DNA from 2 places in the Paenibacillus sp. B2(2019) genome. Region 1 is predicted to be linked to the other one. Evidence: riboswitches for the same ligand, from Rfam matches in the RefSeq annotation. Region 1 holds a riboswitch; the other holds the start of a gene.
The links. A riboswitch is a leader RNA that binds a small molecule or an ion and turns the genes downstream of it on or off. The one in region 1 is predicted to bind preQ1.
Positions count from the first base shown of each region.

Region 2: it holds a riboswitch for preQ1, as region 1 does, so the genes downstream of both, queF (preQ(1) synthase) here and PAENI_RS10245 (queuosine precursor transporter) in region 1, are expected to answer to the same signal.

Region 1 covers NZ_VTZR01000012.1:148,970-157,708, reverse strand. The annotation lists gene cobS (adenosylcobinamide-GDP ribazoletransferase) at 1-467, shown strand, start outside; gene PAENI_RS10255 (YnfA family protein) at 659-985, shown strand; gene PAENI_RS10250 (methyl-accepting chemotaxis protein) at 1,044-2,732, opposite strand; PreQ1 riboswitch class I at 3,076-3,121, shown strand; gene PAENI_RS10245 (queuosine precursor transporter) at 3,132-3,845, shown strand; gene PAENI_RS10240 (AMP-binding protein) at 4,055-5,536, shown strand; gene PAENI_RS10235 (thiolase family protein) at 5,533-6,684, shown strand; gene PAENI_RS10230 (FAS1-like dehydratase domain-containing protein) at 6,681-7,082, shown strand; gene PAENI_RS10225 (MaoC family dehydratase) at 7,060-7,398, shown strand; gene PAENI_RS10220 (SDR family NAD(P)-dependent oxidoreductase) at 7,401-8,222, shown strand; gene PAENI_RS10215 (energy-coupling factor transporter ATPase) at 8,223-8,739, shown strand, end outside.
Region 2 covers NZ_VTZR01000025.1:454,538-463,276, forward strand. The annotation lists gene PAENI_RS27355 (ABC transporter ATP-binding protein) at 1-566, shown strand, start outside; gene murB (UDP-N-acetylmuramate dehydrogenase) at 718-1,629, shown strand; gene ymzB (protein YmzB) at 1,690-2,025, opposite strand; gene PAENI_RS27370 (ABC transporter ATP-binding protein) at 2,239-3,087, shown strand; gene PAENI_RS27375 (ABC transporter permease) at 3,177-3,770, shown strand; PreQ1 riboswitch class I at 3,845-3,888, shown strand; gene queF (preQ(1) synthase) at 4,052-4,525, shown strand; gene queC (7-cyano-7-deazaguanine synthase QueC) at 4,555-5,217, shown strand; gene PAENI_RS27390 (6-pyruvoyl trahydropterin synthase family protein) at 5,217-5,699, shown strand; gene queE (7-carboxy-7-deazaguanine synthase QueE) at 5,692-6,414, shown strand; gene PAENI_RS27400 (cysteine hydrolase family protein) at 6,542-7,066, shown strand; gene PAENI_RS27405 (VanW family protein) at 7,067-7,885, shown strand; gene PAENI_RS27410 (zinc-dependent alcohol dehydrogenase) at 7,967-8,739, shown strand, end outside.

The DNA.
Region 1 (8,739 bases):
CCTGCGTGCTGCTCTTGCTGTTAAAGGCCTCTTTAGTGGCAGCATTAATCGAAGGCTACGCCTATTACGAGCTGCCACTGCTCTTGCTGCCAGCGATCTGGAGCCGCTGGTATATGGTGCGGGCAATGGTGCGTTATCCCATTGCCCGCGGGAACGAGGGGCTGGCCGCGAGCTTCGCCGGCCTCGCTCCCTCGGATGAGCGGCGCGCGCTGGCGATATCCGCGCTGCTCTCGCTAGCCGCAGCCGGTGCGCCTCTGGCGCTCGGCGCGGGCATAGCCGCGTGGCCGTTGCAGCTGGCGGCAGCGTTACTGCTGCCAGCTGCGGCCTTGGCCAGCGGCACCGTTGCTGCGCGACGGATTAGCAGCCGGCTCGGCGGGCTCACCGGCGATGTGTATGGCGCACTGAATGAGCTGCTAGAGGCTGTGCTCCTACTAGTATTAGTGCTGCTCCAGCACAATTTCATGTGAGTGGCTCCTGCGGGTGACGCATAGTAGCCAGCTCGCTCAATCTGATTTTATACTCTATTGATGCCTGTGGTTCCAGCTGTTTGGTGGCCCAGATTCTTGCTTGTACACATACTTGCTAACCCGTGATGATGTTGTATCATATTTTGCGAATCATTTGATATTTTTAGAGTTCAATAGGGAAGAGGGATGACATGGTTGCAGCCATTCTGCTATTTGTAATTGCCGGCCTTGCTGAGATTGGAGGCGGATACTTAGTATGGTTATGGCTAAGAGAATCAAGACCTCTCTGGTTTGGTCTTGTAGGTTCTGTGATTCTGATTGGCTATGGCATCATCCCTACGTTGCAGAAGTTTCCGTCCTTCGGAAGAGTGTACGCAGCCTACGGCGGGGTGTTTATTGTGCTTGCTGTGTTATGGGGCTGGCTTGTAGACAAGAAAACACCCGATGTATATGACTGGGTCGGTGCTGTTATTTGTGTGATCGGCGTTTCAGTCATTCTTTGGGCGCCAAGACACTAACAAAACAACCCGTTCAACACTTTCGTGTGAACGGGTTGTTTTTATTTAAGCCTAAGCTTTAGATCTTAAATTGTTGCACAGCTTCCTGAAGCTTCTTAGCCTGCTCATATAGATGCTGTACGGTTACTGCATGTCCTTCAAGCTCTATACGTTGGCGCTCGGAGTTCTCGGATAGTGTGTCCGCACTTTCTTGGGATCTTGAAGTGATTTGTGCGGTTTCCTCAACGGAAGCACTAACTTCTTCTGTACTTGCTGAGATTTGCTGCGTCGCCGCAGATACGGATTGAATATTCTGATTGATGCTTTGGATCAGAATCAGAAGGTGATTGAAGGCATCGCCCGCTTCTGCCACTTTGCCTACCCCGGAGGCTACCTCAGAATTGACATGGTTCATCTCAGTAACGGAGCGATTCATATCTTCCTGAAGTCCGAGTAGGAAATCACGAATCTGCTCATTCGCATTACGGGATTGTTCGGAAAGCTTGCGTACTTCTCCGGCAACCACGGCAAAGCCGCGTCCATGTTCTCCTGCACGTGCTGCTTCGATCGAAGCATTGAGCGACAGCATTTGGATTTGCTTCGTAATTTCAGTAATACTATGAACGACTTCTCCGATCATTACTGAACGTTCATTCATAACTTGTAATTGCTCCAGCGACTGCAGGGAGGCACGTTCAACATGGCGCATTTGCAGAACGGCACTTTGGGCAATCTCATTACCGCCAATCGCTTCAGCGGAAGCTTCACTGATCTGCTCAGTGACTTCGGTGGCTGCTGAAGCAATATGCTGAATACCGAAATTGATTTCTTCCATAGCTTTTGAATTATCTAGAGCGCTGCTCGCGATGGTCGTACTACCTTTGCCAATTTCTACAACAGATGTACTAGAGTGGTCTGCCATTTCATTTAGGACCTCAACACGTTCTCTTAAAGAATTGGAATCGGTGACCACAGTATTTGAGGTGACGAGTACATGTCCAATCATTTCTTTTAGGCGCAGGGTCATTGCTTGGAAACTTCTGGACAGTTGAGCTACCTCATCACTGCCTTTAACCGTTAATTCCTCTGTGAAATCTCCCTCTGCAAGACGGGCACTGTAAGCTGCAAGCTTTGAGATAGGACGAGTAATCCGCATGCTCATAAACCAGGCACCAGTTGAGCCTATGATCAGCGTTAGCAGAGTGATCCCGGCGCTGGTCCACAGAATACTGTCTGTTTTTTCTTGAATAAAGCTTACATCACTGCTGATTCCGATAACCATCGTACTTCCGGGAATTCCGATATAAGCTGACTTATGTACACCATGCGAATCCTTGTATGTATCGCTTAGTCCACTCTTTCCTTTAAGAGCTTGCTGCATTGCAGAGGATACCTTAACAATTTCCTCCGGCTTTAATTTTGCATCATGATCTACGGACAGAACCTCAGCTTCCTTGCCTTTTAGATTGAGTAGAAAAACAGTCTCAACCCCATGCTGCTTTCTCTTATCCTGAAAATAGAATTCAAGATTGGTGGCTGCTTGTTCGTTCTTCTTTAGTGCTTGCTGAGCATGCATTGTATTTATATTCTTATATACGTCCTGAGCAGCTGCAGTTAGAATTTGATTGATTTGTGGCATGACATAGCTGTTGAAAATACTGGTGGATATAAAGTAGAAGCTGGTACTTAACAAAAGAGACGTGAGTAATAGAACTACAAATAATAAACGCGTAAATCTGCGACTGATCGACTGCTTGAAACGAAACATATTGTTCTCCCCCTTTTTATGGGCAGCGAAGCCCCATTTCTTTATATCCCTACCGACTGCTAGTGACTGGCAACCTGCAATATATTCCATAGTTATGTAATATATCAACTAAATGGATCGGGAATGAAGTGTTTGATACTATTCTATAGAATTAACCTCTGGATGAATAGTGAAAGTTTTAGTTTATATAGCATATTTTTCTGAAAAAGATGAATTATTACTGACACTTTTATTTTTAGTTAATAAAAATGGGTATAAATACCCATTTCATAAATTGTTTATTTTTATGGATTGTTTGACGACAGTGTGATAGAGTATTAATGTTTTGTTCCAAAACTTAATGTAAGCCGCGGTTCGTAACCATCCCGCGTAAACAAAACTAGGAGGAGTTTAAGCAATATGTTTAATTTGATGTGGGGAGTTTTATTTGTTATTGTCAATTTTGCTTTTTTTCTACTCTGTTACCGCCTGTTCGGCAAAAGTGGAATGTATGCCTGGGTAGGTATCGCTACTGTAATTGCAAACATTCAGGTAGCTAAGACGATTGCTATGCCATTTGATATCGTGATGACACTCGGAAATACGATGTATGTCACTTTATATATGACCAGCGATTTGCTTAATGAGAAGTATGGAAGAGCAGAAGCACGTAAAGCGGTTTGGTTTGGCTTCTTCACCTTGCTTATGACGACAGTCATTATGCAGATGGTACTAGTATTTAAGCCGCAAGAGACCGATATTGCTCAGTCTTCTTTGGAGACGATCTTTGGTCTGATGCCTCGACTAGCGTTGGGTAGTCTGACTGCTTACTTCATTAGTCAGTTCCTAGACGTTCGGTTGTACTCCTGGATTCGCAAATATTACAGCACCTCAAGTCAGTTGTGGATTCGTTCCAACGGCAGTACGATGATTAGCTCCTTTGTGGATACACTAATCTTCTGTACCATTGCATTTGCTGGGTTGTATAACTGGAGTGTGTGGTTTGAAATTTTGCTTACAACGTATCTAGCGAAATTCTTACTAACCGCAGTAAGCACACCTATCTTATATATCGCCCGAACTTTTACTTTTGCTGAAGATGGAATACCATCATCCGCTCATAAGAAGGAATAAACAACAATACAACCAGCGCGTACCGATCATAATCGATGCGCGCTGTTTGATTTTTCCAGTCGTAAGAGGGCTCAAACGTTCCATATAAATATGTACATAAAATTAATATAAAGCTAAAATAAGCTATCGTAGCCATTCTAATTGTATCCCGATCGAAGAGAGTGTACATAATCGGTAGTCACAGAAATTACGAATAGGTGTGGTGAAGGATGAATCTAGTAGTTCCTATACTGCGTCATGCAGCAGAACAGCCCGACAGCATTGCCTTAACCCATGACCAAGCAACTCATACCTATGCAACATTAGTGCAAGCGATGCGGAGAATTGCCAATGGTCTACAGCAAAAGGGCCTTAGGCATGACAAAATCGCTATTTTATCTACGAATCGCATTGAATTTGTCGAGGTTTTCTTGGGGGCTATTTATGCAGGCTGTGTTCCCATTCCTTTAGATCCCAAGTGGAGTGCAAATGAACTGCGGGTTATTATAGAGCAGTGCCAGCCGACAATGATTTTTGCCGAGCCGGAAGCTGCAAAGAATTTGGTCTTCAAGGACCAAGCCATCCCAACGCTGACTTTTTCAAATGAACGAACAGGTTCCTATGATCAGTGGTTGAAAGCTCAGAAGCCAGAAGCTGAATTGGAAGAGACGAACGAGTTATTATTTATCGGTTTTACTTCAGGCACAACTGGGCTACCCAAAGGATATATGCGTACCCATTTATCGTGGTTAAAGAGCTTTGAGGTATCGAGTGCTGCCTTTGAATTGGACTCTATGAAGGATGTTTTAGCACCGGGTCCGTTTGTGCATTCGCTGTCCTTGTTCGCTGTAATGCAGAGTCTGTATGGTGGAGCAAACTTTCATATTACGCAAAAATTTAGCGCCACACAGGTGTTAGAGCTGTGCAAGCAGATTCCGGGTGTGGTGTTGTTTGTTGTACCGACAATGCTTGAATCCATGATGCAGCAGGCTGTTCCTGGGCAGACGCAGATTGATGCGATTATTAGCTCAGGTGCAAAGTGGTCGGAGTTGTCCAAAAAAAAGGGTATAGAAGTGTTCGCTGGAACGCGTCTCTATGAATCCTATGGTTCCTCAGAAGCGAGTTATATTAGTTATTTGGATGTTCTGGAAGAGCATAATCCGAACTCTGTAGGCAAGCCCTATCCCGGAGTGCAAATTTCCATTCGTGATGAAGAGTTCCGTGAAGTCCCTACGGGGGAGATTGGGCAGTTATATGTGCGAAGTGATATGATATTTCTAGGCTACCATCAATTGCCGAAGGAGACCGCAGCAGCTTTTCGAGAGGGATGGCTTGTGTTGGAGGATTATGTTTATCAGGATGAAGCTGGTTATTTATATCTGGCGGGTCGCTTGAAAAATAGAATCATCTCCGGTGGGCTGAACGTTTATCCAGAGGAAATAGAGCGAGTACTGGAGCATCTTCCGGAAATACAAGAAGTAATGGTGCTTGGCGTCCCTGACGATTATTGGGGAGAACAGCTGGCAGTCCTCGTGAAATGGAATGGTGCAAAGCATTTATCTATAGACGAAATAAAGAATTATTGTCGCCAGTATTTAGCAAGTTACAAAGCGCCGAAGCAACTGCTGACAGTTGATGAGTTTATCTATACAAGCAGTGGCAAAATTGCCCGGCAAGCGATGAAAGAATATGTGAAAAGAGCGATGGTATGATAGAAGCAGTAATTGTTATGGCAAAACGTACACCGATTGGCAGGATGGGCGGCTTATTAAGTACATTTGAGCCGGAAGCATTACTGGCGCCGCTTATTCAGCATATTGTGGCAGAGACGAACCTGCCCGTCGATATGATCGATGATGTGATTATTGGAAATGTGGTCGGTCCGGGTGGAAATATTGCCCGGGTAGCTGCGCTTGAAGCGGGACTGCCTGTTTCGGTTCCGGGCGTTACTGTGGATCGGCAGTGCGGTTCTGGGTTAGAGGCCATTAATATAGCAGCACGGCTTATTCAAAGTGGCGCAGGTGAGATTTATTTAGCGGGCGGTGTTGAGAGCACGAGTCGTGCCCCTTGGAAAATGGCTAAGCCCCAAACCTTGATGGGGGTTCCGCAGCTATATACCCGTGCTCATTTTACACCTAGCGCTTACGGTGATCCGGATATGGGAATTGCTGCGGAAAATGTAGCGCGGAAGTATGGGATTTCGCGAGAAGAGCAGGATCAATATGCCTTGAAAAGCCATCAGAAGGCCGTTCATGCTCAGCAAAGTGGTAGGTTTCAGCAGGAAATTGTACCTCTTCTGGTTGAGGGGGAGTGGGTGAATACCGACGAATGTCCAAGGGCTAATACGAGCCTGGACAAGCTGCGAAAGCTGCCTTCAATCTTTGAAGAAAAGGGTACTGTCACCGCTGGAAATGCCTGTCCTATTAATGATGGTGGGGCGCTTCTATTAATGATGTCCCGTGAGAAATGTCGGCAACTCAAGCTTAAACCTATCCTGCGTATCGTAGATGCGCAAGCAGCAGGTGTAGATCCGAATTATTTAGGTATGGGCCCAGTTCCAGCTGTACAAAAGGTGTTACATCGTCAACAGCTGACCATAGCCGATTTAGATATCGTAGAGTTTAATGAAGCCTTTGCTTCGCAAGTTCTAGCCTCACTGAATGAGCTTCAGATCCCACAGGAAAAGGTCAATCTTGGAGGAGGCGCATTAGCTATCGGTCATCCATATGGGGCGTCCGGAGCGATTTTAATGACTCGCTTATGTGCTGAAATGCAGCATATGCCTTATAAAAGGGGACTTGCCACTTTGGGCATTGGCGGCGGGTTGGGGCTGGCAACGCTTGTGGAGGTTACGGAATGAACAGTGTCCGACTTCAGATTCTTATGACTGCAGAGTGGATATCGGATTACGCACAGAGTATTGAGGCACCCGTGCAGACGACTAATGGCAATCAGATTGCTCCATCTACGATGCCTATTATTTTTTGGCAGGCCTTCGAAATTCCTTGGCTTAGCAAGGGAGAGCCTTTGCTTCACGGTACTCAGAAATTCTCATATCAAGCTCCGATTACGGCAGGGATGATGTTAGATTGTGAATTAGCATTAACGAGCAAGGTGCAAAAAGATGGCCGGCAGGGCAAGCTGACCTTTTACACACATACGCTAGTTTGTAAATGTGAAGGCGAGCTTATAGTCACTGCCGAAACGGTGTTAATTCGGGTAGGTGATGATCATGATGAGAAAATGCATAACGGCTGAGGCCATCCGGCAATATGCAGCAGCTTCCCAAGATCTGGCCACTATTCATCTAGATGAGGATGCTGCAGCTGAGGCTGGATTTAAGCGGCCCATTGCGCATGGGATGTATCTAATGGGATTAGCCCAATCCTTATATATCGAGGAGCATCAGGCACAGTGGATCACTCAATATGATATGAAATTTCATAAGCCTATAGAGGTCGATAATGTCGTGATTTTTGAGTTTGCGGAGGATGACTGCATGGTTAAAGTGACCCTTACAACAGAAGCTGGCGATGTTATTGCTTCGGGAGCTTTTTCAGTGAAAGAGGTGTAGTGATGAACAAAGTAGCCTTAATTACTGGAGCAACCAGAGGGATCGGGCGAAGTATTGCCGTGCAGCTCGGCAAGTCCGGTTATATAGTGGTTGTAAATGGTACAAAACAAGTCTTAATCGATGAGGTTGTCCACGAGATTCGTCAGGCGGGTGGTGAGGCATCAGGATACTCTGCTAATGTAGCAGATCCAGTTGCGGTCACTGCAATGGTGGATGAGGTTATTACACGGTATGGCCGTATTGAGGTATTGATAGCTAACGCTGGGAATTTGCAGGATCAGAAATGTCTACGGATGACGGATGAAGAGTGGAAGGCTGTGCTGGATGTACATCTAAATGGCACCTACTATAGCATTCAACGCGTACTTCCATATATGCGTCAGACAGGTGGCGATATCCTGTTGATGACCTCTACGGCTGGACTAACAGGTTCTGTGGGTCAGGTGAATTATAGTGCAGCCAAAGCTGGAATACTTGGAATGACGTGGACACTAGCAGCGGAGCTTAAACGTGATCAAATTAGAGTCAATGCGATTTCGCCAGCCGCTTTAACAGATATGACCAGACCTGTCATTGATCATTTGAAAGCGAAACATGCCAGTCGTAATGAACCGTTCCCAGACTTTTGGCGAATAGGTGGCCCGGAGGATATTGCTTCCTTTGTGACTGCATTATTGAGTGAGTCTGACGCGGATTTAACCGGTGAAATCTTTGCTGTGAATGGATCAAAAGTGACGAAATGGGAGAAGCCTGCACCTGCATTTTCCGAGAACAGCATTGGGGCATTTTTCGCTACTTGGCATCGTCAAAAGGGGAGTGAATAAATGCTTACCTTCGATCAAGTTCATTTTTATTATAAAAAGGGTCAGCCTGTCCTAGAGGATATCAGCTTTACGATAGAAGCAGGAGAGTTTGTGGCGATTGTTGGCGCGAATGGCTCTGGCAAATCCACCATTGCAAAGCTCATGGACGGACTGCTGCTACCGCGAAAAGGGGCTGTACAGTTTAAGGGCCTAGACACCACAAAGCCAGCTGATCTTGCAGATATTCATCAGCAAATTGGCTTTGTTTTTCAGAATCCAGAGGATCAATTTATCACCACAACCGTTATGGATGAGGTGCTTTTTGGTTTGGAGAACGTTCGTGTGCCAAGGGAGGAAATGCGCAGCCGATTGGAGCATGCCTTGCAGGCTGTTCATATGGAGGATTACCTGGACGCTATGCCACATCAGCTCTCTGGAGGTCAGAAGCAACGTGTCGCTATTGCGGCTATATTGGCGATGCGCCCGCAAGTCATTATTTTTGACGAAGCCACCTCTATGCTTGATCCTCAGGGAAGGC
Region 2 (8,739 bases), on a different contig from region 1:
AGCTTGCGATCTTACCGCAAAACCCAACGGCTCCAGACGGACTAACGGTCTCTGAACTTGTCAGCTATGGTCGCTTCCCGCATCAAAAAGGATTTGGCACAATGACAGCAGAGGATCGCAGCATTATCTCCAACGCAATCACTGTTACAGGTATGGAGCCTTTCCATGACCGTCCGATTGACCGCTTATCTGGAGGACAACGTCAGCGTGCTTGGATCGCTATGGCATTGGCGCAAGAAACTGACATTCTATTCCTGGACGAACCAACAACATTTCTAGATATGGCTCACCAGCTTGAAGTTCTACAGCTTCTGCAAAAGCTGAATGAGGAAGAAGGCCGTACCATTATCATGGTCGTGCATGATTTGAATCATGCTACTCGTTATGCACAGCATATGGTAGCTATTAAATCCGGTACTGTGGTTAGTGAAGGCTCACCTACTGAAGTTATGACACCAGATGTACTGCGGGAAGTGTTTGGAATTGAGGCAGATATTGTTCCAGATCCACGCACCGGTGTGCCGCTGTGCCTTCCTTACGAGCTTGCTGCATACAAAGCTGTGTAATCATAATTGAAAATCATACAACGAACAGGCTCCCGTCATTGACAAGGGAGCCTGTTCGTTGTTACAGTTGTGGTTGCCTACAAATCCATGATACCACTACTAAAAATAGATCAAGGACCATCATTTATACATGGTTAAAGGAGCATGAAACATGAATATTGACAAAATTCAAAATGACCTAGAGCAGCTAATGACTGCAGGGATTGTGAAGAGTCATGAGAACTTAAAAGATCACGTGTATACCAAAATGGGCGGTAAAGCTGATATTTTGGCAGCACCAGCTACTTATGAGGAAATTCAAAAGATCGTTACATATGCGGAACAGAATGGGATAAACCTTACGGTACTTGGGAATGGCTCCAATGTGATTATCCGTGATGGAGGAGTGCGTGGAATAGTTCTGCAAACGGCAGGACTAACGGATGTGGGGATTCGAGACAATCTCTTATATGCGGAGTGCGGCGCTAAGATTATTGATGTTTCCAGATATGCGCTGGATATGGAGCTTACGGGTCTTGAGTTCGCCTGTGGCATTCCCGGAACGGTTGGTGGAGCGTTATACATGAACGCAGGCGCTTACGGCGGAGAAATTAAAGATGTACTGCATAGTGCGCTGGCTATAACTAAGAGCGGACAATTAGTGACTCTGCAAGGGGATGAGCTGCAATGGGGTTATAGAAAAAGCGTATTCGCAAGCGGTGAATACATCGTACTTGAGGCCAATTTTGCTATGACTTCAGGTGATGCATTAGCCATCAAGTCGAAAATGGATGAACTTACTTACCTGCGTGAATCCAAGCAACCGCTTGAGTATCCTTCCTGTGGTAGTGTCTTTAAACGTCCTCCAGGTCGGTTTGCAGGTCAGTTAATTCAAGAGAGTGGCTTGCAGGGAACAAGAATCGGTGGTGCTGAGGTATCCAAGAAGCATGCAGGGTTTATTGTAAATGCAGATAATGCAACCGCCAGCGATTACATTGGGCTAATTCACCATGTAAGAGCGATTGTGAAGGATAAATTCGGCGTGGAGCTTGAAACTGAAGTGGAGATCATTGGGGAAGAGTAACTATTTATTAGAAAGAGCCCACAGATTACTGTGGGCTCTTTTGCTGTCATTACATATGGCTTAATCCACAGAAAGGGTATATTTAGCTCTTTCAGTAGTTATTTCCGCCTTGCGATCACTTATGTCCTCAATCCGAAGCCCGTCAATAGCTAAGTCATAGGTGGAGTGTGGTAGCGATACTAGCTCACCATCGGCGTTTAAAGTGCTGCCAAATCCTTTTAATATTAATGCACTCCCAAGATAATCATCGATAACATCCTCCGCACTCCGAAACTCAACAGCCTCTAGATTAAAATGAATTTTATCCAGATCACGAAGCTCTTTCTTTTCAATTACAATAGTTTCATTCACATGACTGTTAATCCAATCCATAAGTTTCTGTATACTTTGTTCCATTAGATGATCCCACCCTTACCTCGAAGATTATTATGTTTAAGTTACCCTTTTCTTAGGATTTGAATCCTTATTTTTGCCACATCTGAGCGGATTTGAACAAAGGAAGGTACTAAGGAATAGCGAATGTTACAGAATAGCAACAACAGAGATAATCCTCTACAACCAGAATAAGGATAGAAGAAAGTTAACTATTCTAAAAAGGGGGGAGTGTTATTGATTCAGCTAACTGAGGTCTCAAAATATTATCAGGAGAGGTGTGCAGTTGATCGAATTACTTTCACGGTGGAGAAAGGTGAGGTCTTTGGATTTCTAGGTCCCAATGGTGCAGGGAAGACTACAACGATGCGAATGATGACAGGGCTTCTTCAGTCTACAAGCGGAGAAATTTTAATTAATGACATGAATATTTCACGTCATAAAAAAGAAATCCATGCTCAAATTGGTGTTGTTTTCGAGCTTCCGAACCTATACATGCGTAGTTCTATTCGAAATAATCTGGAGCTGTTCGCTGATCTGTATAGGGTAGCAGGAAATCGAGTGAATGAAGTCATGGAAACCCTCCAACTGTTAGATAAGGAAAAAGCTAAAGTAAGCAGCTTATCCAAAGGCTGGAAGCAGCGTGTTCTAATCGCCAGAGCATTATTACATAAGCCTCAAGTGTTGTTTTTAGATGAGCCTACAAGTGGGTTAGATCCAAATTCAGCTTCACTCATACGTAATCACGTCAAGAGAATTCAAGAAGAAGGCACAACCATTGTCCTAACGACGCATGATATGCACGAAGCCGAGGCATTAAGCGATAGAGTGGGCATCATGCACGCTGGTGCATTGGTGGCACTTGATGAACCGCATAGACTTAAGACCATTTATGGTAAACCAGAAATTGAAGTTATATATCAGCAGGATGGGAAAGTGGTTATGAAATCCTGGCCGATTGCAGAAGAAGCTACTAAAGATCATATCTATCAGTTAATGTCGATGAATCAAATTCTAAGTATGCACAGCAAAGAAGCTTCGCTGGCAGATGTATTCGCTGCCCTGACGGGAAGTGAGCTAAGTTGAGTTATCAGATATGGAAACTGTTTAAACATGAAAGTAAGGATATACTGGGTAATCCTGCGACTGTAATTCTAATAATTTTGCCTATATTTATGGCTAAAATCATCATCACTGTAGTGGACAAGAGCGGTTTGGACTTCATGCTTCTTTCTACATGGATATTATTTGCGCAAGTGATGGTTGGGATCATGATTACCGGCCCAGGATTAATTGAGGAGCGGGAGAGTAAGACTTATGATGCGCTGTTGATTACTCCGCTAAGCAGAGGCCAGATTATTACAGCGAAAGCTGGATCTGTTCTTGTTTTTTCTTTGTTATCACAGCTGATTGTTTATGTACTAAATCAAGGTTTGACAATGGATTTACTCCCTTCCTTATTGTATATGTTATTGGGTGGAATTATCTTTGTACAAGTTGGAATTATCATTGGTTTAAAGGTAAGTTCCTCCAAAAATGGTTCAGCCATCAGCTCCGCATTTATGGTTGTTTTTTTCTTAGTTGCTTCTGTGTACGTCGCTCTTCCAGAATGGACTTATCCGATCTTTGTTATTCTGCCAAGTATTGAAATCGTCCAGAATTTGAACAGTATTCTAAATGGAGAAGGAGTATTGCTCCTAGAAAGCCTGCTTTTGCTCTTGTGGATTGTGGTACTTTCGCTCTGGATTTGGAAGACGGGCAAAGCGTAGAACTTGTCAGAAGCAAATTACCATGGTATAGTTCAAGACGCAATATGCATGAAGAAGAAGTCTGCACGGATTGTGCAGGAGAGGTTCGCGAACTCCCTCTATAAAAAACTAAGAGTATATTAAATCTTATAAGCGGATGCAGTCCTTAACCCGGACGTTGCTTCCGTTTCTTCTTAGTGGAGCAAAGTTTTCGAAATCTCGTTCTTCTTTCCATTACCGGCCAAGGCCGAAGGAAAAGAGAGGGGTTTTTTGTCGTGTCAGAAGGAAGATTGAAAGAGGAAATGCAAGAAGTCACTTTACTTGGTAATCAGGGAACGCAGTACAAGTTTGGTTATGATCCAGCTATTCTTGAGGTGTTTGATAACAAGCATCCAGGGCGTGATTATTTTGTTAAATTCAACTGCCCTGAGTTTACTAGCTTATGTCCTGTTACAGGCCAGCCGGATTTTGCCACACTGTATATTTCGTATATTCCTGAACAGAAAATGGTGGAATCTAAATCATTAAAGCTGTATCTGTTTAGCTTCCGTAACCACGGTGACTTTCATGAGGACTGCGTCAACATTATTATGAATGATCTGATCTCACTGATGGACCCACGATACATTGAGGTATGGGGCAAGTTCACTCCGCGTGGAGGAATATCTATTGATCCTTATTGCAACTATGGAAGACCGGGTACGAAGTATGAGGCGATGGCGGAGCACCGCTTAATGAATCACGACCTCTATCCGGAAAAAGTGGATAACCGCTAATCCCAACAAGTTGATAAGGAGAGATTAAGATGAACAAAAAAGCACTCGTCGTATTTAGCGGCGGACAAGATAGCACCACTTGCCTGGTTTGGGCATTGAAGCAGTTTGAGGAAGTGCAGGTAGTTACCTTTAATTATAATCAGCGTCATGCGGCTGAAATCGAAGTTGCTACAGAAATAGCAGCTAAGTTTAATGTAAAACAGCATATCCTTGATCTTGGGCTGCTTAATCAGCTGGCTCCAAATGCACTAACCCGCCAGGATATTGACATCGTTGCTGGCGAAGGTGATGAGCTTCCTAGTACATTTGTTGATGGACGGAATCTGTTATTTTTATCCTTTTCTGCAATATTAGCTAAACAATTGGGATATTCCCATATCGTCACTGGGGTTTGCCAAACGGACTTTAGCGGGTATCCGGACTGCCGTGATGTATTTGTGAAATCATTGAATGTTACGCTGAATTTATCTATGGACTATGAGTTTGCGATACATACTCCATTGATGTGGCTGGATAAAAAAGAAACGTGGAAAATGGCCGATGAACTGGGTTATTTTGATTATGTTCGCGAACACACATTGACCTGTTACAACGGTATTATTGGCAGTGGCTGCGGTACTTGTCCAGCCTGTCTGTTGCGTCAGCGTGGTCTTGAGCAATATGAGGCGGAGAGAATGGAGGCCGGTTCTTAATGCTTAACGAGGTTTCAGTCTGCAAAATATTTACGTTTGATGCGGCGCATCAACTAATTGGTCACAAAGGGAAATGCAGCAATCTGCACGGACATACTTATAAGCTCGAAGTAGTGCTTAAGGGCAAACCAGAGGCTACGGAAGGCCATTCAGACGAAGGGTTTGTTATTGACTTCAGTGATATCAAGACGACAGTGCAACAAAGCCTTGTAGACCGTCTAGATCATGCTTTTCTCGCTATGGGAAATGAACCTGTGTTAGAGACGTTAACGAATACGGGCTCCAAAGTAGCCTTGTTGTCTTTCCGCACCACAGTGGAGAATATGTCTTCATATATTGCCTACAAGCTTAAGCAAGCAGGGTTGCCTTTGTACTCGGTAAAGCTATGGGAGACTCCAACCTCCTGGGCAGAGGTGCTGGCTGAAGATGTTCCGGATGAAGGGCCATCCTACCGTTTATATGGAGGCTGTGACTGTGAGTAAGATTCCTGTAATTGAAATGTTCGGTCCAACTATTCAAGGCGAAGGTGCGGTAATTGGAGTGAAGACGATGTTTGTCCGCACCTATGGCTGCGATTATCGCTGTGGCTGGTGTGACTCTGCTTTTACTTGGGATGGTACTGCTAAGGATAAGGTTCGAATGATGACCTCGGATGAAATTATGAATGAACTTTTAGCTATAGCTGGAGATAATTTCGACTGTGTTACGATTTCAGGCGGTAATCCTGCTTTGATTGGTGATGGGATGGGCACTTTTATTAACCTGCTTCATGAACGAGGGATACAAGCTGCAATAGAAACTCAGGGCAGTAAATGGCAGGAATGGTTCAATGACGTGGATGTGCTGACAATTAGCCCTAAACCCCCAAGCTCAGGAATGACAACGAATTGGAAAATGCTAGATAACATCATGAGTAAAATGGAGAAACTGGGTCGTTCTACGCATAGCTTGAAGGTCGTAGTGTTTGACGATAAGGATTTTGATTATGCAAAAGACATTCACCAGCGATATCCCAATGTGCAGCTCTTTCTGCAGCCTGGGAATGATGATGTCACTGAAGAAGGCGACATTTCTGCTCGACTTTTGGGAAGGCTGGAATGGTTGTTTAATAAAGTAATCATAGACTCTGAGATGAATAGAGTACGTGTCCTTCCACAGCTGCATGCATTGATCTGGCATAATAAGCGTGGCAAGTAAAAAGTATTTAAATGTAATGGGTGTCTGCTCAGCAGATGCCCTTTTTTTATTGATTTAAGCCTTTAAATAGTAGATAGAATGTCCCATAATCTGGTATGATTTTCATAAAAGTTGTAGGAGGTACTAAATGGGAAATTCAACTGCACTATTAATTATCGATGTTCAAGAAGCTATGTTCTCCTATCCTGATCAAAAGCTGTATGATGAAGAGGGTGTAATGGAGAGAATTATTTCCCTTCAGAACAAAGCTAGGGTAGCAGGTACTCCAATAGTTTATATTCAACACACCGAAGATGAGGAATATACAAAAGGTACGCCCACATGGCAGATCAGTCACCGCATCACACCGCAGGAAGGTGAAGTTATTGTGGAGAAGCCTACTTGGGATGCTTTTCACCGAACCGAACTGCAAGAGGAGCTACAGAAGCTGGGGATCACGAATCTGGTGATTTGTGGGATGCAAAGTGAGTTCTGCCTAGATACGACAATAAGACGCGCATACAGTATGGGTTATAAGAGTGTTCTCGTACAAGATGCTCATAGCACCTTTGATAATGGGGTACTGAATAGTAGTGAGATCGTTAAGCATCATAATGCAGTAATCGGAGGGAGATTCGCCCAGTTACGAGCTGAAAGCGAGGTTCAGTTCTAGATGAGTACACCTCAGGCTGCCATGAAACCTATTCAGCGTTCTCGACTTAGACTATTTGCCGGAAAGCGATATTTTATTTGGAAAAGATATTTGAAATGGTGCACTAGCCGCAGCAAGGTGGCGAAGCAGCGCACTAGTGAAATTTTATCTAATGAAGTAATGACTCATGCTACACCGTTATTAAGAAGTCTACGGAATGTAGATATGGTGCTTCAATACAATAAAATAACCAATTTACGTCTGGCGATAACGAAGCTGGATGGGCTCATGGTGCGCCCGGGTGAGACTTTTTCCTATTGGAGAAGCATCGGTAAGCCCAGTAAGCGAAAAGGGTATCTAGAGGGGATGGTGCTGCATTATGGTGGCTTCCATTCTGGAGTCGGCGGGGGACTGTGCCAGTTGTCCAATCTGATCTACTGGTTGACACTGCATACACCTCTTACGGTTACAGAACGGCATCGGCACAGCTATGATGTATTTCCAGATGAACAGCGTACACAGCCATTTGGAAGCGGGGCCACCTGTTCTTATAATTATTTGGATCTTCAAGTGAAGAATAACACGAATCAAACGTATCAATTAAAGCTCTGGCTGGATGACAGCCATTTGCATGGGGAATGGAGATGCGATGAGCAGTCCCTTTATAAATATGAAGTGTACGAAAGTGATCATCGGATAAGCCTAGAACCATGGGGCGGATATATCCGTAGCAATAAGATCAGTCGAAAAATATTCACACGTACCGGCGACCTAGTTGGAGATGAAGCTGTAACGGATAACTATGCGCTTATGATGTATTCTCCGCTTCTTCATGGATAAGAGGATAAGGTAATGGGTTATAACATAGAAGACACGTTATCGTTCTATCCTATGCTATACTCAAAGGAGCGGCTTAACAGCATGAAAGCATTAACCTACCAAGGGAAGAAGAAAGTGAAAGTTAAAGAGGTTGCTGATCCGAAGATTGAAAAAAAGGATGACATTATTGTTCGAATTACTTCTACAGCGATTTGTGGCTCAGATCTGCACATTTTTAACGGTGAAATTCCAGGTATGCATGATGACTATGTTATTGGTCATGAGCCCATGGGGATTGTTGAGGAGACCGGTCCAGACGTAACTAAAGTCAAGAAAGGCGACCGGATCATTATTCCCTTTAATGTAGCCTGTGGTCAGTGCTACTTCTGCCAGCATGAGATGGAGAGTCAATGCGACAATGCTAATGACGCGAAGGATACAGGCGGATATCTGGGTTATTCCGATACTTATGGGGGCTTTGCAGGAGGGCAAGCCGAATTACTGCGGGTTCCTTATGGTAATTTCGGCCCTTTTGTCGTTCCTGAGGATGCAGAAATGGAAGATGAGAAAATTCTTTTCTTATCTGATATTGTGCCTACTGCTTGGTGGGGAGTCGAAAGCGGCGGAGTGAAGCCAGGGGATACAGTCATTGTTCTCGGCTGCGGGCCTGTTGGACTGCTTACTCAGAAATTTGCCTGGATCAAAGGAGCCTCAAGAGTCATTGCGGTTGATCATATTGGCTACCGTCTGCAGCATGCGAAGCTGACCAATAATGTCGAAATTTACAACTTTGAAGAGATTAAGGATATTGAAGCTCATTTGAAGGAGATAACACATGGGGGCGCAGATGTAGTTATTGACTGTGTAGGTTTGGA